DNA from 2 places in the Marichromatium purpuratum 984 genome. Region 2 is predicted to be linked to the other one. Evidence: riboswitches for the same ligand, from Rfam matches in the RefSeq annotation. Region 2 holds a riboswitch; the other holds the start of a gene.
What was found. Region 2 has a riboswitch for cobalamin ahead of MARPU_RS11555 (MotA/TolQ/ExbB proton channel family protein). Riboswitches for the same ligand answer to the same signal wherever they lie in the genome.

Region 1: it holds a riboswitch for cobalamin, as region 2 does, so the genes downstream of both, btuB (TonB-dependent vitamin B12 receptor) here and MARPU_RS11555 (MotA/TolQ/ExbB proton channel family protein) in region 2, are expected to answer to the same signal.

Annotation. Positions count from the first base shown of each region.
Region 1 is NZ_CP007031.1:1,032,533-1,047,510, reverse strand. Features, by position in the region: gene dnaX (DNA polymerase III subunit gamma/tau) at 1-488, opposite strand, end outside; RNA gene ffs (signal recognition particle sRNA small type) at 616-712, opposite strand; gene MARPU_RS04785 (coiled-coil domain-containing protein) at 977-2,221, shown strand; gene MARPU_RS04780 (hypothetical protein) at 2,209-2,748, opposite strand; gene MARPU_RS04775 (hypothetical protein) at 2,933-3,334, shown strand; gene MARPU_RS04770 (adenosylcobinamide-GDP ribazoletransferase) at 3,348-4,097, opposite strand; gene MARPU_RS04765 (histidine phosphatase family protein) at 4,097-4,687, opposite strand; gene cobT (nicotinate-nucleotide--dimethylbenzimidazole phosphoribosyltransferase) at 4,681-5,739, opposite strand; gene btuB (TonB-dependent vitamin B12 receptor) at 5,891-7,762, opposite strand; cobalamin riboswitch at 7,943-8,168, opposite strand; gene MARPU_RS04750 (KamA family radical SAM protein) at 8,287-9,711, opposite strand; gene MARPU_RS04745 (OPT/YSL family transporter) at 10,006-11,739, shown strand; gene MARPU_RS04740 (methyl-accepting chemotaxis protein) at 11,743-13,656, opposite strand; gene MARPU_RS04735 (calcium/sodium antiporter) at 13,758-14,738, opposite strand; gene MARPU_RS04730 (disulfide bond formation protein B) at 14,892-14,978, shown strand, end outside.
Region 2 is NZ_CP007031.1:2,650,510-2,665,487, reverse strand. Features, by position in the region: gene MARPU_RS11620 (type IV pilin protein) at 1-217, opposite strand, end outside; gene MARPU_RS11615 (pilus assembly protein) at 269-4,174, opposite strand; gene MARPU_RS11610 (pilus assembly PilX family protein) at 4,177-4,680, opposite strand; gene MARPU_RS11605 (PilW family protein) at 4,677-5,663, opposite strand; gene pilV (type IV pilus modification protein PilV) at 5,660-6,124, opposite strand; gene MARPU_RS16780 (GspH/FimT family pseudopilin) at 6,117-6,686, opposite strand; gene MARPU_RS11590 (c-type cytochrome) at 7,005-7,331, opposite strand; gene MARPU_RS11585 (cytochrome c3 family protein) at 7,334-7,894, opposite strand; gene cbiB (adenosylcobinamide-phosphate synthase CbiB) at 8,394-9,332, shown strand; gene MARPU_RS11575 (energy transducer TonB) at 9,338-9,676, opposite strand; gene MARPU_RS16775 (ExbD/TolR family protein) at 10,174-10,533, opposite strand; gene MARPU_RS11560 (ExbD/TolR family protein) at 10,586-10,975, opposite strand; gene MARPU_RS11555 (MotA/TolQ/ExbB proton channel family protein) at 10,965-11,621, opposite strand; cobalamin riboswitch at 11,775-11,981, opposite strand; gene MARPU_RS11550 (energy-coupling factor ABC transporter ATP-binding protein) at 12,207-12,860, opposite strand; gene cobD (threonine-phosphate decarboxylase CobD) at 13,358-14,413, shown strand; gene MARPU_RS11540 (hypothetical protein) at 14,482-14,937, shown strand; gene MARPU_RS16770 (ATP-binding protein) at 14,969-14,978, opposite strand, start outside.

The DNA of each region.
Region 1 (14,978 bases), 1.6 Mb from region 2:
GGCAGACGCTGCGGATCGGTGGTGGCGAGCAGGAACTTGACGTGCGGCGGCGGCTCCTCGAGCGTCTTCAACAGGGCATTGAAGCTGTGCGCCGAAAACATGTGCACCTCATCGATGAGATACACCTTGTAGCGACCGTGCGCCGGGGCATAGGGGACGTTGTCGAGCAGTTCACGGGTCTGGTCGACCTTGGTGCGCGAGGCCGCGTCGACCTCGATCAGATCGACGAAGCGCCCGGCATCGACCTCGCGACAGGTCGCGCACTGACCACAGGGATGTGCGCTCACGCCCTGCTCACAGTTGAGCGACTTGGCGAGGATGCGCGCCAGGGTGGTCTTGCCGACCCCGCGGGTACCGGTGAACAGATAGGCGTGATGCAGCTGGCCGCGATCGAGCGCATTGGCGAGCGCCCTCACCACATGCTGCTGGCCGACCATATCGTCGAACGACTTGGGGCGCCACTTACGGGCGAGCACCTGGTAGGACATGCGCGACTCGAATCGGTCGAAACTCTGTTGCAGGGCGCGCACGCGGGCGAGCGCGGGGAGCTTCCTAAGGGTGGCGTCTGGCGTCGCGGACCGAGGCCGGCGTCAGCGCGGAATCTGGGGCGGCAACCCGCGCCAGCCACACCCCGGCACACGCTTCAACCGCTGCGGCTGCTCCCTTCCGGGCCTGACCGGGTTCACGATCTCACGTTGCGAGGGGACCGACACGGGTCACCATAACGCTCTTGCAACCATCAGACGATGACGACAAGAGCGCGAGAGATTAACAAAGTGCGCCACGGAAGACAAACCGGGAGCCAGCTACCAGCTACCAGCTACCAGCTACCAGCTACCAGCTACCAGCCGACAGCTATCAGCTTACAGCCCTGGAGGCTGGCGGCTGGCGGCTGGCGGCTGATAGCTGGCCTCGGCAAGCGCGCGCGGCGCTGCTAGAGTGGGACGAGTTCCGCAACCGCCCGACCCCGACCGCCATGCGCCCGATCTCGCTGACCCCACTGCTGTTCGCACTCGCCCTGCCCGCGCCGAGCCTAGCGCAGGAGCCCGACACCGATGCCTGGGAGCGCGCTCAGAGCACCGCCGCCGCGTGGTGGCAACGTTCGCGCGAGCTCGCCGATCAGGCTGCGGCCGACGCCCGGCGACTACTCGGCGACGACGGCGCCGACCTCGGTCGCGCCTGGGAGCGGGCGCGCCCCGAGCTGGAGGAGGCGCTGACCCTCACCGAGCGCCAGGCGACGCTGCCCGAGCGCGCCTGGTTCGGTCCCGACCGCAACTCCAACCAGGCCGAGATCGACGCCCTGCTCGATCGCGCCGTCGCGCTGCTCTCGGTCTCGCCAGCGCTCGCCCAGCGTGCGCGTATCCGCGAGCTCAACGCCCGTATCGTCGAGCTGCGCGCCCAGATCGCCGAGTCCAGACAGCAGCAGCTCACCGCCCCCGAACAATCGACCCTGCTCAAGACCCGCGCCGACCACGCCGCGGCGATCGCCCGCGACCAGCGCGAGATCACCGAAGTCGAGGCCGAGATCGCCGCGATCGAGCGCGGCTTCGCCGCCGAGCTGCGTGCCATGGGGCTGGACATCGATGACGAGCAGGTCCGCTTCCTGCTCTCGACCGTGGTCGGCGACAACGTCGTCGAACTCGGCATCCTCTTCGACAACGTCCGCACCCTCACCGAACAGCTCGAGGCGCTGGTCGCCGAGAGTGGCGAGGATCTGGAGAGCGCGCGTCGCTACTACGGACTCTACGTGGTGCTGCTGCAGACCCTGGAGCACCTCCACCGCCGTATCGAGCACCAGATCGAGGACGACTACCTGCCGCGCATCGACGCCATCGCCGAGCGCGCCCGCACGCTCGCCGCCGAGACCCGCACGCTCAAGGCGCAGAACCCCGAGCGCGCCGCGCTGCTCGAGGCCAACCTCGAGGCGCAGCGCGTCACCGGCGAGGCGGCGGCGGTCTATCGGGGTTATCTCGAGGACCAGGCACGCCAGATTCGCACCGCGCGCGCGCAGCTCGCCGGCGACATCGCCACCGCCTGGAACACCTATCAGACGGTCAGCCTCTCGGGCGAGCTGGTGGGGCTGGTGCGTGCCAGCCAGCGCCTGCTCGAGGCACTGATGGAGCGTCAGCTCCCAACGCTGCGCCCGTTCGAGAACCTGGAGATGGAGCGCGAGATGCTGCGCCTGACCGAGCGTCTGCGCGGCCCCGATCAGGGCAGATAGGGATAGGGCTCGGCGCTGCCCAACGGGGCGTGACCGAACACCAGCTGACCGGCGGCGCCGTCGCTGAAGGCGAGTCGGCCGATACCGTTGCGACCGCTGAGATCGCGCACCAGATCCGCCCAGCCGCTGCGCCCGTCCTCGCAGTGGAATTCGTAGATCGCGGCCGGATCGCCGGAGAAGGCGCTGTAACCACCGCGACAGCGGGTCTTCGGGCTGGTCAGATTCAGTTCGCCGGTGAACAGGGTCGAGCGATAGTCGCCGCTGAATACCTCGCCGTCGACCACCGCCACCACCGGCCCCGAGGTCGAACGACCCGGCGAGGGCACCTCGGGACGGGGACGGTCGAGATTGTCGATCACCTGGCTGACACAGGTGGCATAGACCTCGATCTCGAGGTGCTCGCACAGCCGCCTGCCGTACTCCTCCGGCGGCACCTCGACGGCGATCCCGCCGAGACGCTGCGGCGGGATCAGCGCACACCCCGCAAGCAGACCGAGCAACACAACGGGCACGACGATTCTGGACATGGCGTTCTCCCTCGGCGACGGCGGCGCGGCGCGCGCCCGCCTCGACCCTCGACCGACCGCGGTCAGGCGCGGCCCCCGAGCGCCCATTGTATGTCATGCGGATGCACCGGGGCGCGATTGCCGCTACAGTGACCGCAACCGCGCCAGGGTCGAGGCGCGACCGTCACATCCCCGGAGCCTCCCGATGAGACTGCGCCAATCGTCACCGCATCCCTTTCGTCGATCGCGACGTGGTGTCGTGCTGGCCCTGGCGCTGAGCCTGCTCGGCGCCTGCAGCGACCCGCTGCTGAAGGACCAGCCCCTGCCCCGTCAGCTCGCCATCGCCGCCTGTATCGGCCAGTGCGACAGCGCCCGCGCGCATTGTCGCGAGCACGCCCGCGCCGACTATCGCGACTGCGAGGCCGGCCATACCGAGGCCTTCCGCGACTATCGCTGGTGTCTCAGCGAGGTCGGCACATTCAACGGTGAACTCGATTGCGGCTACCCCTGGTGGTCGTGCGCCGAGAACCTCTACGGCTACTGCGCCAACCGCCATCGCGCATGCCGCGAGGCCTGCGCCGCCGACCCGCACCAGCTGGCACGCTGAGCCGCGGCGCCGCTCAGCCGCCGAGCAGCAGCGCTGCGAGCACCACCAGGGCGATCTCGGTCAGCTCGACCAGGGCACCGGCGGTATCCCCGGTGAAGCCGCCGAGCCGGGCGAGCATGGCGCGGCGCGCCAGCCACAACACCGCCAGGGCGCACCCGACCAGCACCAGACCCAGTCCGCCGAGCATCAGCACACAGCCGATGAAGGCCGCGCCGCTCGCCACCCAGGCCCAGGTGCGCCCGAGATGGGCGACCTGATCGCTGACGATGCCCTGGGTGCGGGCATAGGCGGTGGTGAGCAGTAGCGGCGGCAACACCGCGCGCGCGAGCAGCGGCACCCAGAGCAGCAGCCAGGCCGCCTCGACATCGAGCAACAGCTGCAGCGCGCTCCACTTCAGCTGCAGCGCCAGCCCCAGCACCGCCACCGCCATCGGCCCGCTGCGCGGGTCCTTCATGATCTCCAGGGTGCGGGCACGATCGCCGAGCCCGCCGATCCAGGCGTCGGCACTGTCGGCCAGGCCGTCGCAGTGCAGCCCGCCGGTCGACCAGGTCCAGAAGGCCAGCAGCAGCGCCGCACCGAGCAGCGGGTCGGTGTGCTGCGCGGCGAGCGCGGCGAGCGCGAGCAGCGCGCCGAGCACCAGCCCGACGGCCGGGTACCAGGCCACCGAGCGGCCCTGGTCGGCGGGGTCGACCACGCCGGGGTCGGGAAAGGGCAGCCGGGTCAACAGCCGCCCGGCGGCATAGAAGGGAACGAGATGGGACATCAGGGACCTCGATGGGTCACCAGGCTGGGGCGGCCCGGTGAGGGTGGGACACGGACGCGACTGCGCCCGGCATGGACGACCTCGAGCAGGATCATCGCCCGCGGCGGCATCTCCAGCACCTCGGCGAGGATCGCGCGAATCACCCCGCCGTGGGTCACCACCAGCGCGTCCGGCCCGCCGCCGTCGAGCAGCGCGCGCCAGGCCGTGCGGGTCCGGGCGAGGAAGTCAGGCATCGGCTCGCCCCCCGGCGGGGTGAAGCCGAGCGGATCATCCCACAGCCGCCAGCGTTCATCCTCGGGGAGCTCGCTGGCCGAGCACCCCTCCCAATCGCCGAAGTGACGCTCTGCCAGCGCGGGTTCGAGCACCAGCTCGAGCCCGCGCCGTGCGGCCAGCTCGCGGGCGAAGGCCGCGCAGCGCAGCGATGGCGAGCTGACCACCAGCCGCGGCTCGTCGAGCCCGGCGGTGGCCGCGCGCAGCTGCGACCAGCCACGCGCGCTCAGCGGATCATCGCAACTGCCGCGCAGACGGTTCCCGCCCTCGACCTCGCCGTGACGCAGCAGGTCGATCAGCCGGCCGCGCAGGCTCAGCACGCGTTGCTCACTCCGGCCTCGTCAAAAGTCGCCATGTCGCGATGCACCGCGCAGGCCAGACGCAGCAGCGGCACCGCGGCGCAGGCGCCGGTCGCCTCGCCGAGGCGGAAGCCGAGATCGAGCAACGGATCGGCCTCCAGCGCCTCCATCATCAGCCGATGACCGGGCTCGGCCGAGCGATGCGAGAACAGCATCCAGTCGCGCGCCGCGGGCTGCAGACGCACCGCGGCGAGCGCCGCCGAGGAGACGATGAAGCCATCGATCAACATCGCCACGCCACGCTGGGCGGCGCGCAGATAGGCGCCGGTGAGCGCGGCGATCTCGAAGCCGCCGAGTCGGCGCAGCATCTCCAGCGGCGCGCGCGGCTCGCTGGCGTGCAGCGCCAGCGCGCGCGCCACCACCTCGGCCTTGCGGTTGACCCCGGCGCTGTCCAGCCCGGTGCCCGGCCCCACCACCTCGGAGGCGGCGCGATCGAGCAGCGCGGAGGCCAGCGCTGCGGCAGCGGTGGTGTTGGCGATACCGAGTTCACCACCGATGATCAGGCGCACGCCTGCGTCGACGGCGCGATCGACCGCGTCGCGCCCAATGTCAAGCGCCCGCGCAAGCTGCTCGGGGGTCATCGCCGGCTCGCGGGCGATGTTGCCGCTCCCCGGCCCGAGGGGCTCGGAGCGCACGCCCTCGACGACCTCGGAGCCGGTGGCCAGGCCCAGCTCGATGATGTCGAGCCCGGCCCCGACCGCCTTGGCCATCACCGCGACCCCCGCCCCGCCGTTGGCGATGTTGCGGACCATCTGCTTGGTGACGTCCTGGGGATAGCGCGACACGCCCTCGGCGGCGACCCCGTGATCGGCGGCGAACAGCAGCACCCGCACCGGATCGACCTCCGGGGTGGCGGTGCGTTGCAGCCCGGCCAGACGCACCGCCAGCTCCTCGAGCCGACCGAGCGAGCCCGGCGGCTTGGTGAGCTGGTCCTGACGCGCCAGCGCATGCTGCACGGCGGTCTGATCGATCGGGGGACAGGGCTCGGCGAGCCAGTCGAGGGTCGGGGTCATGGGCGCACCTCATGGATGGGAGCGATGGGCGTCGCGCAGCACCGGCGCGACGGGGTCGAATACCGCACGGGGCGGCGGAAAGGGATCGAGGACATGGCGGATCTGCTCGACGGGCCGGGCCGCCCCGCGCCGGGGCGGTCACCGCACCGGGTCAGGGCTGGTAGCGCAGGGTCAGATAGAACGCGCGACCGGGCTGATTGTACAGATAGGCCGTTTCATAGGTCTCGTCGAGGGCGTTGGCGAGCCGTCCCTGGAGGCGCAGCGCCGGGTTGAAGGCATACTCGAGACGCAGGTCGAGCAGCGCGTAGGCGTCGAGATCGACCTGGTTGGCGAGGTCGTCGTAGCGCTCGCCGACCAGCTGCAGGGTCGCGCCGGCGCGCCAGCGCCCGAACGTACGATCGAGATCGAGCTGCAGGCTCTGCTCGGCGCGGCGCGGCAACAGGTTGCCGTCGTTGGCGCCCTCGGAGCGGTTCTCGGGATCGAGCAGGGTGAGGTTGCCGGCCAGCGTCCAGTCGTCCCAACGGACATCAGCCGCGGCCTCGAGGCCGCGGATCCGCGCCGAGTCGACGTTGGCCGGGGCGAAGGTGGCCGAGTCATAGGCGATCAGGTCGTCGATCTCGGTCTGGTAAAGGCTCAGCTGCCAGTCGCCGCGCATCCGCCCGGGCAGCGGCAGCGGGCCGTTGGCCATCAGCTCGATGCTCTCGGACTCCTCGGGATCGAGCGCGGTGTTGCCGAAGCCCGGGTAGTAGAGTTCGTTGAAGGTCGGCGCCTTGAAGCCGGTGCCGTAGGAGAGCGCGACCTGGATGTCGTTGGCGAACAGATAACCGAGCGCGGCGCTGCCGGTGGTGTGGCTGCCGAACTGCTGGTTGTCGTCCTGACGCAGGCTGAGCTTGAGATCGAAGGCGCCGAAGCTGCCCTGGTACTGACCGAACACGCCGAGGTTGTCGCGCGCGTCCTCGGCATAGTCGACGGTCCCGCTGACCCGGTCGTCGACATAGTCGACCCCGAGGCTCACCAGCTGCCCGGCGGCGATGGTGACATCGCTCTGCAGCGAGAGGCTGTCGCGCTCGGTCTGGAAACGGTCGACGAACTGCTCGAAGACCGCTGCGGCGGCATCGTCGTAGAACACCCGGTAATCGTCCCAGCTGCGCCCGGCGGTGAGCGTCAGGGTCCAGGCATCGAGCGGGCGCAGGGTGGCGTTGGCGCCGAAGACCTGCTGCGAGGCACGGGCCTGGTTGCCGGAGAAGACCGAGCCGTCGAAGTCGTTGGCGCTCTCGGCGCTGAGCAGATGGAACTCGACCTCGGCGCGCTCGCTGAAGGCATAACCGGCGCGGGCGCTGACGCCATGGCTGCTGTAGCCGTCGCGATCGGGCTGATCGACGCCGCAGCCGGCATAGGGGAAAGGGCGACCGGCGCAGGCGTTGATGCCATCGGTCTGCTCGAAGTTGGCGCCGAGATTGAACCAGGCGCGCTCGCCGCCGCCGGAGAGCCCGCCGGAGACGCTTGCCGTGCCCAGCTCGCCGACACCGACGCTGAAGCGCGGGGTGAGCGGGCCGCCGCCACGACGAGTGAAGATCTGGATGACACCGCCGATGGCCTCGGAGCCGTAGAGACTCGAACGCGGCCCGCGCACCACCTCAATGCGCTCGATCTGATCGACCGGCAGGTCCTGCAGCGAGGTCGTGCCCAGGGTCGCCGAGCCGACGCGCACGCCGTCAACCAGCACCAGCACGTGATCGGCGTTGGTGCCGCGCAGCATCACCGAGGCCGACTGGCCAGGACCGCCGCTCTGGGCGATGCTCACGCCGGGCAGGGTGCGCAGCAGATCGGGCACCGAACGGGCCTGACGCCGCTCGATCTCGGCGCGATCGATCACGCTCACCGTAGCCAGGGTCTCGCCCGCCGGCTCAGCGGTACGGGTGGCGGTGACCACCGTCGGCTCCAACACCTGGGAATCGGTCTGGGCCAGGACCTGGGCACTCAAGGGCGCGGCCAGCGCCGCCAGCATCAAGGGACTCTTCATCACATGCTCCTCACAGGACCCCGCACACCCGCAGGGGTCGACAACAGAGAGGGGCTGGATGCTCGGCAGGCAGGCGCCACCGGCCACGCGCTGGACGCGCGACGGGTCACGATCGCCGCCCGGCCTCCCCACGCAGCCCCGGCTTGACGGACCCGCCAGACCGTTGCTCACGGGCACGACAGGACCAGTGATTCCGAGGCCGGTCTCCGGGCTCACGAGCGGGCCGGCATGGCCCCGGACGCGACGCCTTCCCGTGATCGACACAGTGGCATCAGGTCGCGCCCTGACTCGTCTACCGTTGCGGGGGCAGCGCCGGACTGACCGATCGCGGACGATCGGCGCACCGGTCTTCCCGTTTCAGCCCCGGGAACTGGGTCCAGGGGCCACCGCGGAATCGAGGGCGCCGATTAAGTCCGATCGGGCGACCCAAGTCAACGCCCGTGCCGCGCACCGGGCCGGGCGGACTGACCGGGGTCAAGCGGGAAGGACGGCGCCGGCCCTCGCGACCGGTCGCCGCTGGGCGCTCAGAGTCCCGAGGCCTCGGGCAACGCCGGCTCGGGCGCGTGGACCGACTCGATCCGCGCCGCCTGGGCGCTCGGCCAGCGGGTGAGATACTCGTCGGTGAAGAAGAAGCGATCCTCGCCGAAGGCCGGCACCAGATCATCGAGCCAGGTCGCCTTGGGGTCGAAGCGGGCGAAGAAGGGCCGGTTGACCCAGTCGGGATTGCGCCCCTGGAGGAAGCGCAGCACGAACACCCGTTCGCCGGCGACCTCGGTCACGCCCTGGATCTCGATCTTGCCCGGCCCCGCGCTCATGCTCGGACCGCGCGCGGTGCGGGCCAGCCCCGAGACGCCCTGGATCGCCTCGCGATAGATCTCCCAGGCGCGCACCAGCGGCACCTCGAAGTAGTGCTGGGCGCCGGTGTCGCGCTGCACGAACATGTAGTAGGGGATGATGCCGAGGCGCACCTGGGTGCGCCACATCCGCGTCCACACCTCGGGGTCGTCGTTGATGTGGGCGAGCAGCGGCCCCTGGCTGCGGATCTCGGCGCCGGTGGCGCGCAACCGCGCGATCGCCTCGCGGGCGGTATCGGTCTCGAGTTCGCGCCAGTGGTTGGTATGGGCCATCAGCGCGACGTGCTTGCCGTGGGCCACCAGCCGCTCGAGCAACGCCATCAGCTGATCGCTGTCGGCGTCGCCGACGAAACGCTGGGGCCAGAAGGTGAGCGCCTTGGTGCCGATGCGGATACTCTGGACGTGGTCGAACTCGGGACGCAGCAGCGGTTCGAGATAGGCCTCGAGATGGCGCGTCTTCATCACCATCGGATCGCCGCCGGTGATCAGCAAATCGGTGACCTGCGAGTGCTGACGCAGATAGGCGTGCAGCCCGGAGGCCTCGTTGGAGGCGATGCGCAGCGACTTGTCGCCGACGAACTGCGCCCAGCGGAAGCAGAAGCTGCAATAGGCATGGCAGGTCTGCCCCTGACTGGGGAAGAACAGCACGGTCTCGCGATACTTGTGCTGCAGCCCCTCGAGGGGACGCTCGCCGTCGAGCTTGGGCAGGTTGCTCTCGAGCTGCCCGGCGGGATGCGGGTTGAGTTCGGCGCGGATCTCGCGCACCGCGGCGTCGAGCGTGGCGGGCGCGGCCTCGGCGCGCAGCAAATCGGCGATGCGGTCGAAGTGACGCTCGCTGAGCATCCCCTGCTGCGGGAACACCAGTTGGAAGATCGGATCGTCGGGGACACGGTCCCAGTCGATCAGTTCCTCGATCACATAGTCGTTGACGCGAAACGGCAGCACGGTCGAGACCACCTTCATCGCGAAACGGCGATCCTCGGAGAGTCCACGCAGCGCATCGATGCGGTCGAGGTTGCGCTGAGTGTGGACGCGGAACGGACGGGCAGACTCGGCCGCCACCGCCCGCTTGGGCTGGGCATTGCTGTAGGACATGACAAAGCTCCTCTGTGGATAGTCAGAAGAGGACGCTGAACCGAATGGGCACGGCTATCCAAAGGGGTTGGCGAAAGAAGTGACGGTATCCGTCGTGCGCGCTTCGCCGGCGCCGGGCGCGTGAGCGCGCCACCAGAGGATCCGGGCAGCCGCCCGGACTGGCAAAACCATTGCAAAGGATTTCACCATCTTAACACATGAACCCCGCCCGATCCGGCGCACGGAACACGGATCGCGCGACACCGACAGACTCACCCGCACCCGGGCGATGGGTGCGCGATCATCGGGAGCGACATGGACAGGCATCGACAGCTGAGCGCCCGGGCGCTCCTCGGCGGCGCGCTACTCGGCGCCCTGCTCACCCCGTGCAACGTCTACGCCGGGCTGAAGATCGGCTGGTCGTTCAACATCTCGATCGTGGCGCTGCTGCTCGCCAGCGGACTCTGGGCACTGCTCGCGCGACTGCGCCTGAGCGCGCCGCTGGCCATCGGCGAGGGCAACATCACCCAGACCACCGCATCCTCCGCGGCCAACATCATCTCCGGCGGGCTGGTCGCGCCGATCCCGGCCCTGGCGATGCTCTCCGGCGGCAACCTGCCCGCCGTCGAGCTGATCGCCTGGGTGTTCGCGGTGAGCTTCCTCGGCATCTGGGTCGCCTGGTATCTGCGTGCCGGGCTGATCGTGCGCACCCCGCTGCCCTTCCCCACCGGCCGTGCCACCGCCGAGGCATTGCAGGAGATGTTCCGCCAGGGTCGTGAGGCACGGCTGAGGCTGCGCGTCCTGCTCGGCGCCGGCGCGCTGGCCGCCGCGCTCAAGTGGCTCGACAGCGGTCGCTGGGCGCTACCGCGTCCGGGACTCGGCATCGAGCTGCCCGCCGTCGGCGCACTCGCCGGCGCCCCGGCGATCAGCGCCAAGAACCTCACCCTCAGCCTCGACCCCTCGCTGATGCTCGCCGGCTTCGGCGCCATCATCGGGGTCCGCGCCGGGCTCTCGCTGTTGCTCGGCGCGCTCATTGCCTGGGCACTGCTCGGCCCGCTGGGGTTGTACCAGGGATTCATCCTGCCGGGCGCGACCGACCCGGCGGCGAGCTGGTTCGCGACCATGATCGAATGGCTGCTGTGGCCCGGGGTGGCGCTGTTGGTGGCCGCGACCCTGACCCGGCTGGTGCTGCAGCTGCGCGCCGCTCGTGCCGCGAGCCCCGGCACCGGGAGAGACGACGACGGGGCCACACTGCACCGCGCGCTCGGACTGGCGCTCGCCAGCGCCCTGGTGGTGCTCGCCCAGACGCTGATCTTCGGCATCCACTGGCTGCTCGCGCTGCTGGCGGTGCCGATCGCCTTCGTGCTGGCGATGGTGGCGGCGCGCGTGGTCGGCGAGACCGGCATTCCGCCGATCGGCGCCATCGGCAAGGTCTCGCAGCTCGGCAGCGGCATCACCGCACCGGGCGACCAGACGGCCAACCTGATCGGCGCCAACGTCGCTGGCGGCGCGGCCGGTCAGAGCGCCGATCTGCTCAACGACTTCAAGGCCGGACACGCGATCGGCGCCACCCCGGGCTACCAGGTGATCGCACAGTGTCTGGGGGTGGCCGTGGGCAGTGTGGTCGGCAGCCTGGTCTATCTGCGACTGATCCCGGACCCAGCGACCATGCTAATCACCGAGCAGTGGCCGGCCCCGGCGGTAGCAACCTGGAAGGTGGTGGCCGAGACCCTCGGTCAGGGACTCGCTGCGCTGCCGCCGAGTGCGCTCGCCGCACTCCTCGTCGCCGCCGGCTGCGGGGTCGCGCTGACCCTGCTCGAACACCGCCACGGACCGCGCCGGGTGCCGAGCGCACCGGCGCTGGGGCTGGCGATGGTGATCCCGGCATCGCTCTCGCTCACCCTCTGTCTCGGCAGTCTGGTCGGGCACGCGCTCGCGCGTTACCGCCCACGACTGGCCGAGCGCTTCCTGCTTGCCGCAGCCGCCGGGCTGATCGCCGGCGAGAGCCTCAGCGGCGTCGCCCGCGCCCTGCTCGGCGTCCTCGGCTGAGGCTCAGACCTTGAACCGCCGGGTGCGCTCCTGCTGCTCGGCGGCGAGCGCGGCGAGCGCCTCGGCGGCCGCGGCGATGCGCCGCGAGACGGCGGCGATCTCCTCCTCCTCGTGGCTGATGCCGGAGAGGTTGCGGTCGATCTCCTCGGCCACCGTGCGCTGCTGTTCGGCGGCGCTGGCGATCTGGCCGTTCATGTCGTTGACGGTGCCCACCTCGGCGGTGATCGCCTCGAGCGACGCCCCGGCGCGTCCGGCCTGGGCAACGCTCTCGCCGGCCTTGGCGCGACCGTCGGCCATCACCGTGACCGCCTCACGGGCGCCGCCCTGCAGCGCCTCGATCATGCCCTGGATCTCGTGGGTGGCCGACTGGGTGCGCCCGGCGAGGCTGCGCACCTCGTCGGCGACCACCGCGAAGCCGCGCCCCTGCTCACCCGCGCGCGCCGCCTCGATCGCGGCATTGAGCGCGAGCAGGTTGGTCTGCTCGGCGATGCCACCGATCACATCGAGGATCCGGCCGATCGACTCGGCATCGTCCGAGAGCCGCGCGATCACCGTCGCGGCGTTCTCCACCGCCGCGGCCAGGGACTCGATGGCGCCGATCGTCTCGCGCACCACCGCTGCGCCACCGCGGGCCTCGCGCTCCATGTCACGGGTCGCCTCGGCCGCGCGCGTGGCATTGCGCGCGACCTCGGCGACGGTGGCGGTCATCTCGGTCATGGCGGTGGCGACCTGATCGGTACCCGACTGCTGACGCTCGAGCTGGACGTGGATCTGCTCGCTGGTCGCCGACAGCCCGCCGGCGGCCTCGGTCAACCGATCGCCACCCCCGACCAACTCCCTGACCAGGTCGTGGATACGATCGACGAAGGCGTTGAAGGCCGTGGCCAGCTCGGTCAACTCGTTGCGACCACGTGCCTCGAGATGCTGGGTGAGATCGCCGTCGCCGTGGGCGATATCGTTCATCCGCGTCGCGGCAGCGCGGATCGGTCGAGCGATGGCGCGACTCAGCAGCCCGGTCAGCACGGCGCCGACGAGCAGCGCCAGCAGACTGAACAGCAGCGCGTCGCGAATGGCGCGATTGAAGGCGCCGACGTCGTCGCTGCGATCGAGCAGCAGCTCGACCACCCCGACGGGCTCGCCGGCATAATCGGTGATCGCTTGCGCCAACAGCGCCATCGGCGTGTCACGATAGAGGATCTGGCGCTGGATGCGCTCACCCGCGATGACCTGGCGCATCTCCTCGGCGGTCAGCCGGGTGCCGTCCTCGATGGTGCCGGCGAAGGGTTCGAAGTCCTGGCCGCGTCGCAGCGTGAGCTGGGCACGGGCACCGAAGCGCTCGGTGAAGTCGACGAAGAAGGGCTCGCCGAAGGAGAGCCCGAACTCGACCGAACCGCGATGGCGCCCGTCGGGCGCGAACATCGGCACGATGCCACGGATCCCCAGCCCGGCGCGCCCCTCCTCCAGACCGCTGACCGGCGCGCGGGTGCGGTTGGCGGCGAGCACGGTGTGGCGAAACCCCGACAGGTCGTCGCCGAACTTCTCGGGCATGTGCAGCCGCAGGAAGGAGGTAGCTGGCGGGGTATGGAACTGGAACTGCACCAGACCGTATTGCTGGTGCATCCGCTCGAACAGCGGCAGGGTGAGTTCGCGCAGCCGCGCGCGATCGCCGGCGGCGAAGGCGGCGCGGACATCCGGGACGTTGGAGACCGCCGCAGCGAGCGAGACGGCGCGTGCCGCCTCCTCATCAAGCGCCGTACGCAGGGTGAGGAAGAGGTCCTGGAGCCGGCGTTGCTCGGCGCGCTCGGAAAGCGCGCCGAGGTTGTGGAAGACGCTGGGCAGGATCAGCGCCACCGTGACCAGGATCGCCGCCATGCCGCCAACGGCCAGCTGCACACTGATGCGGACTCTGCTCAGCACATCGCCCTCCTCGCGGTTTCGTCAGTACCACAGGGTTATGCTGGCGCAACATACACGAAAAGCGTACTCAAGCGATCAAAACACGATTATTCAAGCGGTATTCAGGCTACCCCGAAACCGCCCACCGTGACGAACAGATAGCCCATGTAGGTGAGATAGCAGCCGATCAGCACCGTTCCCTCGACCCGGTTGATCCGGCCCTGACGACGCCAGCCATAGCCGAACACGAACAGCGACAGGGTCAGCAGCACCATCACCGGTATGTCGCGCGAGAGCACCTCGGGGGCGATTGCGGTCGGCTGGATGGCGCCGGCGATACCGACCACGGCAAGGGTGTTGAACAGGTTCGAGCCGATCACGTTACCGAGCGCGAGATCATGTTCGCCCTTGCGCACCGCGGCGATCGAGGAGGCCAGCTCGGGCAGCGAGGTGCCGATGGCGACGATGGTCAGCCCGATCACCAGATCGCTGACGCCGAAGCCGTGGGCGATCTCGACCGCCCCCCACACCAGCAGCCGCGAGCTGGCCAGCAGGACCACCAGCCCCAGCGCGAGCAGCCACAGGGCGCGACCGAGCGGCAGCGGATGACACTCGAGTTCCTGCGCCATCTCACCGCCGAGCGCATCGCCACGCCCGCGCATCCCCTGCACGATGGTCCAGCCCATCACCAGCGCGAAGACCGCGAGCAGCCCCCAGGCATCGAACCGCGAGAGTTCGCCGTCCCACAACTGATAGACCGCCAGCGCGGTGATCAGCGCCAGCAGCGGCAGCTCGCGACGCAGCAGCCGCGAGTGCACCGCGATCGGGCTGAGCAGCGCGGTGATACCGAGGATCAGCGCGATATTGGTGATGTTCGAACCATAGGCGTTGCCGAGCGCGAGTCCCGGATTGCCCTGGGCGGCGGCAAAGCCCGAGACCACCATCTCCGGGGCCGAAGTCCCGAACCCGACCACCACCATGCCGATCAGCAAGGCCGGCATCCCCAGATGGCTCGCGGTCGCCGCGGCCCCCTCGACGAACCGATCCGCGCTCCAGACCAGGAGCGCCAAACCGGCAATGACAGCGACAAAGGCCAAACTCATCAGTCTCTCTCAGACCTCGCAATCGTCTTCCGGTGATGCGCAAACGCGCCCGTACCGGGTTTTCGGTATGATTTCGACGTCCGGTCACGACACTGATCCACCCACGCGACCGGCCAAGCGCATCATTTTCTCATACGCCGAGGAGTCATCGCGATGTTTCGCCCCACGCCCCGCTCGATCTGGTTCATCCTGGCGATCGGGGGCCTCGGCGTGGCCACATTCAGCGTGGCGCTCACCGAG
Region 2 (14,978 bases):
TGGCGCCGTCGAGATAGCTGCTGCGCTTGGCGTAGTGACGCTCCAGGAACTGGGCGTTCTGCAGCAGTGCGGTCTTGGCCTCGGCGCGATAGGAGCGCTCGATGTAGACGCGGTAGCTCGGCAGCGCGACGGCGGCGAGGATGGCGATGATGGCCACGGTGATCATCAGCTCGATCAGGGTGAAGCCGTGGGGCCGGGGGTTCTTGGTCTGGTGCATGGTGACGGTGTCGTTGCGCCGACCGGGCGCGCGCCCGGTCGGTTGGTTGGTTCAGAGGAGTTGGCGCCAGTCGATGCGGTGCATCTGGCTCTCGTCGGGCGGCGTGGGGTCGTCGTCGGGCGGCGGGTCGTCGGGCGGCGGGGGCGGCTGGCCCTGCTTCAACGGGATGTCGTCGGGGTCGGCGTTGCCGGTCGAGCTGGCGGTGTAGGTGACGACGTGTCCGCTCTCGTCGCGCATCAGCAAGGCGCCCTTGGTGAAGCCGCTCTGCGGGTCGAGCACCACCCCGATCACCGGGCTGCCGTCGTCGCCGCCGACCCGGTCGCCCGAGTCGAAGCTGTCGTCGTCGTTGATGTCGTAGAGCGAGGCCCCCTCGGGGAGGGCGCCGGTGATCAGCGAGAAGGTGTAGTCGGTCTTGTGACCGCCACGGTCGCAGGGGTCGTTCGAGGGGGTCTTGGTGATGAAGGTCACCCAGCTGGTCGCCTCGCTGAACTGCTGCACATTGGGCATGTAGTCGAAGCGCTCGGCGGGGTTGCGCCCGTCGTGGTCGAGGTCCAGATACCAGCCCCGGTCGTCCATCCAGCTCACCGTGCCCTGGGCGGTGAAGGTCTTCACCCGGCGCCCGTCCTTGACGGTCTCGGTGGTGCGCCGGGCGATGAGATCGGCGCGCTCGAGTCCGGCGTGTCCACCGTCCTTGTCGAAGATGACATAGAAGCTCTGCTGCTGGGTGTCGGTGATGTCGGTCTGGGAGAGATAGCGCCCGGTGCCGACATAGACGATCACGCCCCCGCCCTCGGGCGAGGTGACGACCGCCGGGCGGGCGGTGATCGGTTGGCGCGCGCCGTCGTCGTCGGTGGCGACGAACAGCGGCGCCGGGGTGCCGCCGGCGTCGGTGGCCACCGCCCAGTCGCCGTCGGTCTCGCGCTCCAGCTTCCACAGGTTGCCCTGGAGGTCGCCGACATAGATGCGGTCGACGATGCCGTCGTTGTTGGCGTCATGGAGCGCCGGGGAGGACAGGCCGTTGTCGCCGGCGGTTGCGGGCAGGGTGATCTTCTCGCGATCGGACTTGCCGTCGAGCGAGACCAGATAGAGCACCGCGCGCCCGTTGTCGCTGTTGTAGCCGTTGCCGAAGATCAGCGCCCAGCGATCGGGAGCGGTGGCGGCGATCTGTGGGGCGCTGTAGGTCAGTCCGAGATCGCGGTCGTCGGCGTCGGTGAACTCCCAGATCACGTCGTCGGCGTCGAACGCCTCGGGGTCGCTGACGTCGAGCAGGAAGACGCCTCGCCCGCCACCGCCCAGCGCGCCGGCGAGATAGGTGCGCCAGGCGCCACCGACATGGGCGTCGCCGAGGGTGAGCGGACCGTCGACGAAGGGTCGATGCTGATAATTGATCTCGGGCAGCGCGTCGAGGTCGTGATAGACGGCGTAGGGGACGTAGGCGAACAGCTCACGGCCCGAGGCCGGATCGTCGAGATCGGCGCGGAAGCCGTGCAGCATGCCGTCGTTGGCGCCGACATAGAGCATCGGCAGACGTTGCTCCTTGGCGCGCAGATAGGCCGCGTAGCCGTCCTTGCCGCTGACCCCGGAGCTGATGGCGCCATAGCCCTGATCGGTGGCGCCGCTGTAGAGCGGGTCGGCATTGAGCACGTCGCCGAGCTGGCTGGTGGCGCGGTCGCGCAGGGTGGCGTCGTGGATGCGGCCATAGCGTGGCTGTGTGTCGCCCGCGGGGTCATGGTAGCTGCCGATGCCGTTGCAGCCACTCGCCTGCAGGGCGACGCCGAGGGTGTCGGCGGTGGTCTCCACGACCCGGAAGCGTCCGTTGTAGTGCGGCGAGTCCACCGGCCCCTGGTCGTCCTCGACCTGCACCCCGGAGATCACCACCTGGTCGCCACTGCTGAAGGGGTGTCCCTTGACGGTGAAGGTGGCGAAGGTGCCGCGCCAGGATGTCGAGCAGTCGGCCCCCTCGATGCGCCCGTCGCCGCGCAGCCAGGCCAGTCGTCGCGTGCAGTCGGTGCCGAGTGCCGCGCCCAGGGCGCCGTTGCAGCGGTCGAAGGCGGTGGCGCCGACGGCGCCGTTGGTGGTGAAGATGCGGCGCGCGTAAGGGGCAGGCAAGCGTTGGGAGGCGCGCCATAGCTCGGCGTCCTCGCGCGCCGGGCTGGTGGCGACGACATCGCCGCTCCAGTCGGCATTGAAGCTGGCGGTGAAGATGGCCGTCCCGGCATCGTTGAGCCACTCACCGTTGGCCGTCGGGGTGGCATAGGTGCCCGAGTCGGTGGTCGAACTGATCGCGCCGATGATCTCCTCGAAGGCGGCGGTGAGCGAGGCGGGGTCCTCGGCGCTGTAGAAGCGGCCGCGACTGTTGATCGCCGCGTGCCACAGGTCGTAGACCTTGAGTGGGTCGTAGGAGCGGATCTCGAAGCTCGGCCAGGACTTGCTGCCCGCGAGCAGCGCCTGGTAGTCGCCGCCGTAGGTGCTGCCGCCCCAGGCCGGGTCGGTCATGCTCGCCCCCAGCCCCAGGCCGACGGTGAAGTTGGTCATGTGCTGCCAGGTCGCCGGGTCGTTCCTGGGGTTCCAGTAGCGCGTCTCCTTGTCGCCCTGGGTGTCGAACTCGAATATCGGCACCTTGTCGCAGGTGGCGCCGGTGCAGTCGGGCTGGCGATCGCCCGACCCCCGGCGCAGGTCCGTCGCCCAGTAGTAGAAGGCGAGATCGCTGATCGTCGCCGAGTACATCGTGTCCTTGTAGGGCGGCCGGGCGCGGTACTTGGTGCCGTCCGGCAGCGTCCAGTTGCGATTGGTGGCGTTGGCCGCGCCGGAGAAGTTGTTGCCGTGGCCCTCGTCCTTGGCGTTCCAGATACCGTCGGTCATCATGATGTGGAAGTTGCGCCGGCAACCGTGGGCCTCGCCGTTCCGTCCCGATGACTGGTCCTCGTAGGGCTCGCTGGTGGTGAAGTAGTCACCGGCGCGATACATCGCTGGGCGCAGCGGGGTGCCCCCATTGGTCTGGATCTGGGAGACCCAGTCGAAGAAGTTCTCGCGGTGGGTGCCGCTGAAGGTGTCGATGCGGTTGTCGCCACGCCGGAATTGCCGGCGCGTGCCACGACAGTTGCTGTAACTGTCGAGCGGGCATTGATTGAGCGTCTGCCAGGCGACCCGCGCGCTGTCGTCGAGCCGCGCGAAGCTCAGGGTCGCTGCGGTCATGGTGGCGAGGTTGCGCGAGCGGTAGAAGGCGTACCAGTTGGCGAAGTTCCGGCGTTCGTCGCTGCCGTCGGGGCCGGAGTCCTCGTCGACCTGAACCAGGGTGTAGCAGTCGTTGTCGTCGAGTTCGCCGTTGCAGCGCCGGTTGCCCGGCTCGAAGCGGTAGTAGTAGGCACGAACGTCATTGCTCCATCTGCCACCATGATCGTCGTCGTCGTCGTCGTCGTCGTCGTCGTCGTCGTCGTCGTCGCGCCAGCCGTAGTAGTCGCTGTATCGCCTGGTGTAGACCTCGTTCGAATAATGCGGCATCCAGCTCTCCTCGAGCCGGTTGCCGTAGCGCCACGTCAACCTCCGCGTCGGACGATAGTTGTCGGTCAGGTCGCGTGTGCCGTGGTCCGGCTCGTAGCCGTTGCGGTAGGCGGTGGCGAGTGCCCGCTCCGGGGTCGATGTATCGCTCGACGAGGGCAGGGGGTTGCCGTCGCTATCGCTCGGCGGGGTATAGGTGGTCTCGGGGTCGTAATAGATGCCGTTGTAGTCGCTCGACTTGAAGTAGCGCTCCTCGAAGTCCTCGCTATCGCGCTGATCCGGTGCATAGCCGTAGCTCATGCTGCCCGAGTCGTCGATGGTCAGCAGGATGTTGGGCTCGACGCCGGCGCTGATGAGGAAGGGCGGGATGTCGGAGATCTCGATCGCCGGTGCCGCCGTGGCCGCCAGCAGCAGTCCGAGCAGCAGCCCGCGCAGTCGTTGTGGGGATCGCGTGCACATACTTACTCCAGTCGATACAGGCTCTGCAGGATGACCACCGAAGCGGGGTCGGCACCGACCCCGCGTGCGGTGACCCGGTAGTAGGGGCAGGACTCGGTGGCGTTTTGCTCGCAGCGGGCCTCGGGCAGGCGCTCGATCACGTAGCGGGGTTGTTCGGCGAGACCGTCGAGCGCGGTGCTCACGCTGACCACCTGGGTCTGGCCCCAGTTGAAGCGATCGCGCCGGTAGGCGGGCGTGTTGTCGGCATCGTGGGCGATGGTGTGGTCCTGCTCGAACTGGTCTCGGTCACTGATGGTGTCGGCCATCAATGCCCGATCGGCTGCGCGCAGCGCCGCCTCGGCGGCCTGGAAGGCGAGGTCGTGGTTGCGGATGCTGGTGCTCATCCGCTCCTGCTGGGTGTTGTGTACGGCGCTGGTGGTGCCGATCAGGGCGAGCACGGTGAGGAAGATCAGGGCGATGATCAGTACCGCGCCGCGTTGTCGGTGTTGGAGAGGATTTGGGCTCATGGCTGGATCAGGCGGTTTCTCACCGCGATGGTGCCGCTGACGGTGCGATCGTCGAGCGTCCCGTCGAGGTCGTTGGTCGGGGTCAGGGTGAGGGTGACGCGGATGGCGAGGACCTGTGCCCAGTTCGCCGCGGGATCGGTGGCGCTGCTGACCTGATCGGCGCGGACGTAGCGATTGACACTCTTGTCCGCGTCATCATCGATCCCGTAGAGGATCTGCAGGTCGGAGACGCCCTCGACGACCTCGGTGTCCTCGTCATCTTGGCGCACCATCAGCGCGGGTTCGCCCTCGTCGTTGGTGCCGACGAAATAGCTGTGGGCGATCAGCGGGTAGAGCCTGGGGGTGGCGATGTCGCCACCGAAGCCGCAGGCGGTGCTGTATATGGGGTCCGTGGGGGTCGTGGGGGTCGTGGGGGTCGTGGGTGCCTTGGGGACCAGGGTCAGGGTCGTCGGCGAGTTCGTGCCGCAGCCGGTGCTCGGGTCGGTGGACTTCACCTTGAAGGTCGCGGAGAAATAAGGACTGGCGGCGATCCAGGTCTGGTCCTTCACGGGATAGTGGCTGGGCTGGCACTCCAGGGTGAAGTTCCCAGTATGCACATCGCAGGGTGCGGCGAGCACGAACGCATGATCGGTGTCGGCGCGCACGATGTGAAGGACGTCGCCACGCAATCGTCCGCTGAGGTTGATGGTGTCGTGCTCGTCGTCGAGTCCGTGCAGTGGGTTGGCGATGTCGGTGGTCTCGGGCGGCCAGCTCGCGGGGGCGCTGTCGAGCTGGTAGCCACCGGTGTAGCCGGCCATGCGCACGTCGCGGGTCAGCGCGAGGAAGGCGTAGCGCGCGTCCTCCTGGAGCATCGCCAGGGTATCGGTGGTGCGCTGGGTGGTGCGGGTACTGACCATCACCGCGCCGAGCGCGGCGATCATCATCAGGCTGATGGTCGAGGCGATCATCAGCTCGATCAGGCTGAAACCGCGTTGACGGATCATGGCGTGGGCTCCGGCAGCAGGGTCTCGGTGGCGAAGCTGACCCACTCCAGCGTCGGGTCGGCCTCGGCGCTGGTCGGCAGTCGGGTCTCGCGCCAGCGCAGTGTGACCTCGACCTTGTCGCCGTTGAAGGTGATCTGGCCCTCGCCGCTCGGCAGGTCGGCGGCGAGGGCCTGTTTCCAGCGCTGCAGGTCCTGGGCGCTGACCGAGGTGCCGGAGACGCTGTCGGTGAATCCGGTGGCATAGCTCGCGCGCTCGGCGCGATTGGCGCGCATCGACTCGATGATGTCGTGGGCGTGCAGGGTGGCATAGCTGCGCTGCAACGCACCGAGGTTGCTCTTCATGGTCAGCGCCTGCAGCGCGCCAAAGCCGAGCAGCCCGACGGCGAGCACGACCATGGTCACCAGCACCTCGATCAGGGTCAGGCCGCGCTGGCGGCGACCGGTGCGTGGGTGTCTAGCCATTACAGCTCCCCTTGTGGAATCGTACCTGGCCGGTGCGCTTGACCCGCAGACAGTTCTGCTCGCTGTCGGTGACCCGGATGTTGAAGCGGGTCTCGGCGGCCTCGCCGAGCGGTGGGGTGAAGACGATCGGGTCGCCGCTGCTGGCGGTGAGGGTGGCGGCCCCGAACGGGCGCACCACCTTGAGCAGACGGTCGTCGGCCTGCCCGTCACTGTCGATGTCGGTCTTGCCTGCGGTGGTGTCGGCATCGTCGCGCACGAACACCAGCCAGCCGTCAGCCCAGTCGGTGGTGATGGTGCAGGTTGGCTGATCGGCATCGGCGTCGCCGGTCGCGCAGACGGCGACGGTCTGGCCCCGGCTCAGCGACTCGACCCGGGCCTGCTGGAGACTGGCGCTGAGGCTGTTGGTGAGGCCGGTGAGTCGCGAGTTCTGCAGCAGGTGCTGGAAACCGGGGACGGCCAGCGAGAGCAGGATGACGGCGATGGCCAGGGTCACCATCAGCTCGATCAGGGTGACGCCGCTCAGACGACGGGCCGGCGTCAGCGGCTGGCTGGGCCGGCTCATGGCGATGCCCGGCGAGGGCTTCCGGCGGTGGACAAGATGGACTGCTGGCGAGCGGACATCGGCCTCCTTGCTGCTGGTGCGACCGGGACGTCCAAGTGTCCCGGTATCGGGTCGTTCATTGTACACGGTGTCATATCGGTGGTGGGTTGTGCGTCTGCGGGGTCGGCCCGCGCCATTCGGGGCGGTCGCACCGGGTGGTCCCGGTGTCTTGTATCGTGGGTCCCGCGCCCGATCATCAAGCATGACGGATGAGGACGGGCACGTCTGCATGATGGGTAACGTTTCGGACATCGGCGCGCGCCGATGTCCTCGGGCGGCTCAGCGCAGCGAGCGCATATAGGCGACCAGGTCGGCCAGTTCCTGCGGCGTCAGCTCGGTCTTGGGCATCTGCGCGCCAGGCAGGGTGCCGGTGGGGTCGAGCAGGTAGTCGCGCAGCCACTGCGCGCTGCGCTCGGCGCCGACCTGGTCGAGTGTGCCGCCGAGTGCGGCCATGGGGCCGGACTCGCCGCCCAGGGTGTGGCAGAGGTTGCACATCTTGGCCTCGTAGACCTGGGCGCCGCGTGCGGCGTCGCCGCTTGGGTCGGCCAGGGCGGTGGCGCTCAACAGGGTGGCGCCGATCAGTAGCGGGATGGCACGGACGGGCATCTTCACTCCTCGGTCGTGGTGGTGGGAAGGGCGTCGCCGGAGAGGTGCGCGCGCAGATCCTTGTGGCCGACATGGGGGTGGCAGTCGGCGCAGCTCAGGGCGTTGTCCGGCGCGAAATAGGTGCGGTGTCCGAAGGCCGCGGCCGGGCTCTGTTCGGGGGCGTGTTCGAGCGCGGCGTGACAGTTCAGGCAGGCCGAGTCGTAGAGGAAGTCGTTGCGTTGCTCGAGGCTGGTGAGCCAGTCGGGCTCGAAGACGAGCGAGACCACCTGTCCCCAGCCGGCCTTGAGACCGAACAGTCCCTTCTGCACGAAATAATTGGTGGGGCTGTCGTGGGGCAGGTGGCAGTCGGCGCAGTCGGCGCGCAGTCCCTGGGGGTTCTGGCCGCCGTGGACGTCCTGGTCGTAGGAGGCGACGAAGGCATCCATGGTATGACAACTGCTGCAGAATTCACGGTCGGACGTCGCCTGGAGCGCAGTCTCGGTGACCATCCAGCTCCCGCTCGCCAGCCCCGCCAGGAGCAGCACGCCCCCGCTCCCGAGCAGCAGCCATGTGCGTTTCTTCATCGTTTCCTCCACAAACCCTCGCCGTGGTCGGCGGGAGAACGGCTGCATCCTCGGCAGCCGACGAAAACAGGGTGCAGGTCCCGTTTCCGTCGAGCTTCAAGGCTCGCCCCAGGGGGCGGTGGAGTCTTGCAGTGCGCGGCGGTCGGTGAAACCTGCGACGGCTGACCGGGTCCGTCCGCATGACCTCATGCCAGTGCTGCAACGAGGGCATCTACTCGTTGGCGTGGCCGGGTCGAGTGCGGCGGCTCGAGCGGTCATCTGAACTATATCAATTGAACTATATCAATTGGATCGGAGACCTTCGCCGGGGTTCGGTGAAAATTACCTACTTAATTGCTTGGGATCATCGCTTGGATGTTTTTCGCCGGATCACCTGACATTGCTCGGGGTCGGCTCGCTGGCTTAACCTGCCGCGCCGTATCCGAGCCCCCGCTTCATCGATGATTATCCGTTGCCCGCGCCATTTGCCGAGATCCACTCAGCCCAAGGGGGCGCTGCCATGTCGCTGATCCTCGGCGCCGTACTGCTCGACGCGCTGCTCGGCGACCCGGTCTATCGGCTCCACCCGGTGCGCCTGCTCGGTGGCTGGATCGCGCGCTGCGAGCGGGCGCTGTTCGCGCGCGGGCTCGACGGCTATCTGGGCGGCGTCCTGCACTGGTTGCTGGTGGTCGGCGGCGCGCTCGTCGCCTGGTGGGGCGTACGCTTCGGGCTGGCGGCGCTGTACCCGCCGCTCGCGCTCGGCTGGGACCTGTTCATCGCCTACAGCCTGCTCTGCACCCGTGACCTGCTCGAGCACGGTCGGCGGGTGCTGGCGCCGCTCGCCGCCGGCGATCTGCCCGGCGCGCGCGCGCAGCTGGCGATGCTGGTGGGGCGCGACGTCGAACCGCTCGGCGTCGACGGGGTGACGCGCGCGACCATCGAGAGCCTGTCTGAGAACCTCACCGACGGCGTGCTCACCCCGCTGTGGGCGCTCTGTCTGTTCGGGGTGCCGGGGCTGGTGGTGGTCAAGGCCGTTTCCAGCCTCGACTCCATGGTCGGCTATCGCAACGAGCGCTATCGCCGCTTCGGCTGGGCCGGGGCCCGCTCGGACGATCTGGTGCACTGGCTCCCGGCCCGGCTCTCGCCGCTGGTGGTCGCGCTTGCCGCGGTGCTGCTGCGCGAGCACCCCGGCCTGGCGCTGCGCGCGGCCTGGCGCTATCACGCGCTGCTGCCGAGCCCGAACTCGGGTTGGAGCGAGGCGGCCTGTGCCGGGGCGCTGCGGGTGCGATTGATCGGACCGGTGTGGTCCGGCGGGCGCCTGGTCACCGATCGCTTCCTCGGCGATCCGACATGGCCGGCGGCGCTCAGCGCCGTCGATCTGCGGCGTGCGCTGCGGCTGCTGGGGTGGAGTTCGGTGGTAGCGCTCGCCTTTGGACTGGGGCTCGCGGCGCTGGGCTGAGGGTCTCAGCCCGACTCCAGACGGAAGATCACCGGCACCGTGAGCTGTGCCGCGACCGCGCGTCCGGCCTGCCAGGCCGGGGCGAAGCGCCAGCGCGCGACCGCGCGCAGTGCGGCGTCGTCGAGCAGGCGATGGCCGCTGCTCTCGATCAGGGTGGTGGCGCCGACCCGCCCGTCGGCACCGACCACGACCCGGATCAGTACGCGGCCCTCGACCCCCTGGCGACGCGCTCGTCGAGGGTAGCGCGGTGGCGGATTGCCGGCGATCGGGCGGGCCGGCCGGTCGACGCCGGTCTGCTCGGTGCGGGATTCGGTGCGTTTGCTCGGGGTCGTGCCCGCGTGCATCGTCGAGTTCGGACGTGCGGGTGCGGCCGCCCCCGCCGTCTCGCTTCGGATGGGCGGCGGGGGCTTGGCGCTCGCGCGTGGCGCCGCGATACTCGGCTCTGGCTCTGGCTCTGGCTCTGGCTCTGGCTCTGGCTCTGGCTCTGGCTCTGGCTCTGGCTCTGGCTCTGGCTCTGGCGCTGGCGCTGGCGCTGGCGCTGGCGCTGGCGCTGGCGCTGGCGCTGGCGCTGGCGCTGGCGCTGGCGCTGGCGCTGGCGCTGGCGCTGGCGCTGGCGCTGGCGCTGGCGCTGGTCGGGGGGGCGTCGGTTCGGCGCTCGCAGGTGCCGCGTCGGTGGTGTCGGCGGGTGTGTCGGGCGTTCCTCTACCCTGGAGCGAGAGTCGGATCTCGCCCGTCCCGAGCGCCGGTTCGCGCAGCGGCGGCAGCAGCCAGGCGAGGGCCAGGTGCGCGCCCAGCGCCAGGACCAGCGCCACGCCCCACAGCAGGCGGGTCGTCGTCCGGCTCATGGCGACTCCCGGGTGATCAGCGAGAGCGTCTCGACCCCCTGCACGCGCAATACCGCGAGTAGGTCGAGCAGGGCGCCGCTCGGGGTGTCGGCGTCGGCCTCGATGGCGATCCCGCGCCCCGGATCGGTTGCCACGCGTGCGGCGATCTCCGCGTCCAGCTCCGCGCGGGTGATCGGCACGCCGTCGAGGGCGAGCCGGCCGTCGGCGGCGAGTACGAGCCGCAGGCGGCCATCGGGCAGGGGCTCGCCCGGCGCGGCCTCGGGGGGCGTGACCGGTAGCGGCGAGGGCGGCTCGAGGGTGCCGACCAGGAGGAAGAACACCAGCAGCAGGAGCACGACGTCGACCAGCCCGCTCATCGGGTCGCGCTGGCCTCTGCGGGGTGGTGCGGGGATCTGCATCCGTGTGCCCTCAGGGCTCGATCAGGGCGAGCTGTTGCGCGCCAGCCAGACGCGCCAGGTCGGTCATCTGGACCAGGATCTGGAGCGGTGTCTCGCGCTCGGGGACGATCACCAGCGTGTGGCCCGGTTCAGCGGCGAGCCGCGCGCGCAGCCGTGTCACCAGGGCCTCGGGCGGGCAGGGCGCGCCATCGAGCCGCAGCCCGCCGTCGGCGGCGACATCGAGTCGCAGCGTGGTCGCGGCGCTGTCGGCGCCGCCGCCGTCACGGGTCTCGATCGGCAATTGTTGCAGTGGGTCGAGTCGGGCGGCGAGCAGGAAGAAGAGCAGTAGCAGGAAGACCACGTCGACCAGTGGTGCGAGTCCGATGCCGCGAGCGCGGCGGCGCAGCGGCTCAATGTGCATCGGCCACCGGCATGGTGAACAGCCGGGTCAGGGCGTCCTCGGTGTCGTGACGCGCGCGCTCGATGATCGCCTCCAGCCAGTGCAGCGCCGCGGCGGCGGGGATGGCGATCGCCAGGCCCGCGGCGGTGGTCAGCAGTGCCTCCCAGATGCCCCCGGCGAGCAGCGCCGGGTTGGCCTGTCCGCCGGCCTGCTCGAGGGTGCGGAAGGCCTCGATCATGCCGAGCACGGTGCCCAGCAGTCCGAGTAGCGGCGCCAGGGTGACGATGGCGTCGAGTCCGCGCAGATGGGCGTTGAGCCGCTGCTGCTGGGCCGCGGCCTCGCGCAGCACCTCCTCGCGCAGCTGCTGCAGGGTGCGCCCGCCGTGCGTCAGACCGTCGATGGCCACCGCCAGCACTGCGGCGATCGGCTGGGGGGCGGGGGCGAGCGCGCCGCGTGCCTCGTCGAGCCGTCCGGCGGCGCAGGCGGCGAGCGTCGGCGCGATGAAGGCGCGCGCGCCGACCCGCAACCGCGCGAACTGCAGCAGCTTGAACAGCACCAGGGTGAGCGCGAGCAGTGAGAGCGCGCACAACACCAGCATCACCGGGCCGCCGGCACGGACGAATTCGAGCGCGGCTCGCGTGGCGGCAGAGAGGTTGGCGAGATCCATGTCGACGGGCGCCTCCAGGCGGTGTTGCTGGGCGGGGCGGTGGATCTCGGGGGAGGGACTGGACGGTTGGCACGACCGGCCCGGTGAGCGGACGCCGGGGCCGGGCACGGCACCAGGGGGTCCCACCCTCGGCACACCCCGTCCGACGGTCAGGCGATCGGTGTCTCGATGGCAGGTCTCCTGGCTCGCGGGTCGGGGTCGGGCGCCCGGCCTTCCCGGTCCGGCGCGGACCAGTGGCGTCATGAGGGGGCGCGGACTCGCCGCTGACAGTTGCGGGGGCAGCCACGGCCTTGGCCCGAACGGGCCGCACCGTGTTCCCTTTTGATCCCCTCGCGGGGAACCATCGCTGGCCGAGCATCATACCGCCGGTCGAGGGTGAGTCAAGCGGTTAGCCGGTGGCGACACGGATTCTGAACCGCTAAGACACAAAGGGCGCGAAGGGAGGGAAAAGCGAACGGTCGTCGGTCTCCAGTCGTGGATGCCCATCCGCTCTGTCAGCTGGGAGCTGGCAGTTGAGCAAGACCCCTTTGTGTACTTCGCGCCTTTGTGGTTCGACGTTGCCGTGGTTCGAGATGATTGCCCGACTCAGCCTGCCTCCAGCCGTCCTTGGGCGAGTCGGTAGTGATGGGTGGCGAGGGTCTGGCGCAGTGGGGTGTCGTGGCTGACCAGCACCAGGGTCTGATCGAGGTCGGTGAGGATCTGTAGGAGACGGGCGCGGGTGGGTTCGTCGAGCGCGTTGGTCGGCTCGTCGAGCAGCAGCACCTCGGGCGCCATGGCGAGCACCGCGGCGAGGGCGACCAGTCGACGCTCGCCACCGGAGAGACGGTGGGTGACGCGGTCGTGCAGGTGTTCGAGCCCCAATCGGGCGAGGGTGCGCTCGACCGTCGCCCGGGCCTGCGTCGGCGACTGGCCGAGGTTGCGTGGACCGAAGGCGATGTCCTCGGCCACCGTGGGACAGAACAGCTGGTCGTCGGCGTCCTGGAACACCAGCCCGGCGCGCCGACGTACCGCATGGAAGTCATGCTCGACGCGGCGGGGCGCGCCGAAGGCGAACAGGGTCCCGGCGGCGGGGCGCAACAGCCCGACCATCAACTGCAACAGGGTGCTCTTGCCCGAGCCGTTGGCGCCATGGACGGCGATCCGTTCCCCGGGCCGGATCGTCAGCTCGACCCCGGCGAGCACCGGCGGGCGGCCAGGGTAGGCGAAGTGGATGTCGGTGAGTCTGAAGAGTGGATCCATCCGGTTTGCTCGAATACGGAAGATGGGGAACGCTATCAGCTTTCAGCTTTCAGCTTTCAGTCGCCAGCTACCAGCTACCAGCTACCAGCTACCAGCCGCCAGCCACCAGCCACCAGCCACCAGCCACCGGCGCCAAGCTTTCCCACTGGAGGCTGGGCGCTGGAAGCCGGCGGCCCGCAATCAGCCGCCAGCCACCAGCCACCGGCGCCAAGCTTCCCCACTGGAGGCTGGGAGCTGGAAGCTGGCAGCCCGCAATCAGCCGCCAGCCGCCAGCCAGCGGCGCCAAGCTTTCCCACTGGAGGCTGGGAGCTGGAAGCTGGCAGCCCGCAATCAGCCGCCAGCCACCAGCCAGCGGCGCCAAGCTTCCCCACTGGAGGCTGGGGGCTGGATGCTGGCGGCTCGCGACCAGCCACCAGCTTGCACGAACCCCGGGCAACTGGCAGATTGGCCGATTGTTTTCCAGCCAGCCATCGCCACCTCGATCCGCGCGCCTCAGCATGACAGCCACCATCGTCCCGATCCATTCCGATCTGCCCCGTCCCGAACACGGCGGGCGGCTGCGTCAGGCCGCCGCGCGCTACGACATCCCGCTGACCGACTGGCTCGATCTCTCGACCGGTATCAACCCCAATGCCTGGCCGGTGCCGCCGCTGCCGCGTGCGCTCTGGGCGCGCTTGCCCGAGACCGGCGATGGGCTGGAGCAGGCGGCGGCGAGCTATTACGGCGCTCCCGGCGCGCTCGCGCTCGCCGGCTCGCAGGCGGCGATCCAGGGCCTGCCGCAGCTGCGTGAGCCCTGTCGGGTCGGGGTGCCCGAGGTCGGCTACCAGGAGCACGCCCATGGCTGGCGGCGGGCCGGTCACCAGTTGGTGCGCCTGCCCGATGGCGATCCGCGTGGCCGGATCGAGGCCGACGCCGCCGAGCCGCTCGACGTGCTGGTGGTGATCAACCCCAACAACCCCACCGGACGGCGCTGGTCGCGCGAGACCCTGCTCGGTTGGCATGCGGCGCTGGCCGCACGCGGTGGTTGGCTGGTGGTCGACGAGGCCTTCATGGATGTCTCCCCCGAGCACAGCCTGCTCGACGCGGTGGGCCGTCCCGGTCTGGTGGTGCTGCGCTCGCTCGGCAAGTTCTTCGGTCTGGCCGGAGCGCGGGTGGGTTTCGCCTGGACCGAGGCGCAGCTGCGCCAGCGTCTCGACGCCTGGCTCGGTCCCTGGACGCTGTCGGGACCGGCGCGCGAGCTGGCGCGCCTGGCGCTGCTCGATACCGCCTGGCAGGGCTCGGCGCGCTTGGCGCTGGCGCGCGACTCGGCGCGACTGGCGGCGTTGCTCGATCGTCACGGGCTGACGCCGAGCGGTGGCAGCGCGCTCTTCCAGTGGGTGCGGACCCCGGCGGCAGTACGTCTGCACGAGGCGCTCGCCCGCCAGGGCATCCTGGTGCGCTTGTTCGAGCAGCCGTCGAGCCTGCGCTTCGGTCTGCCCGGGGACGCGGCCCAGTGGCGTCGCCTGGAGCGTGCGCTGGCCGGGCTGGCGGTGTCCGAGGGTGCCTCCGCGTGAGGCCGTTGTGGCTGAGCGTACCCGCTGCCGCGGTGGTGGCGAGGGATGGGCCGGTGCGCTCGGTATGGATGACGCCGAGCGATGTGCCCGCCGAACCGAGTGCGCTCGATGGCGAGCGGATCGCGTTGCCCGAGTGCGCTCCGTGCGGCGCGGCGCTCTCGGTGCACCGGCTCGACGTGCTGCTGAGTATCGGTCGACATGCCGCCGAGCGGGCGCGGCTTGCCGGGGTCGTGCGGTTGCGCGGCGAGGGTCCGTTGTTGCGGGTTGCGATACCGCTGCTCGGTGATCCCTACCCGTGGCTCGCCCGGCACGGTGATCCGGTGCTGGTCGCGTTGGTGGGGTTGTGCGTCGCCGCCGGGCAGATCGGGCTGCGCGCCACGGTCGACCCGGCGGTGGCGCGCGCCACGCGCGCCCTGCACCCAGGGGTGGCGCCCTGGCTCGATCATGCGCCGTCGCCGTGCCCGCTGCCGGTGGCGGCGCGGCGCCCGGCGCCGACACGCCCGCCGCTGGTGCTGGCCGGTTGAGCGCGGCCGCACCACGCTGGGGGGCGGCCGTCTATCCCCGC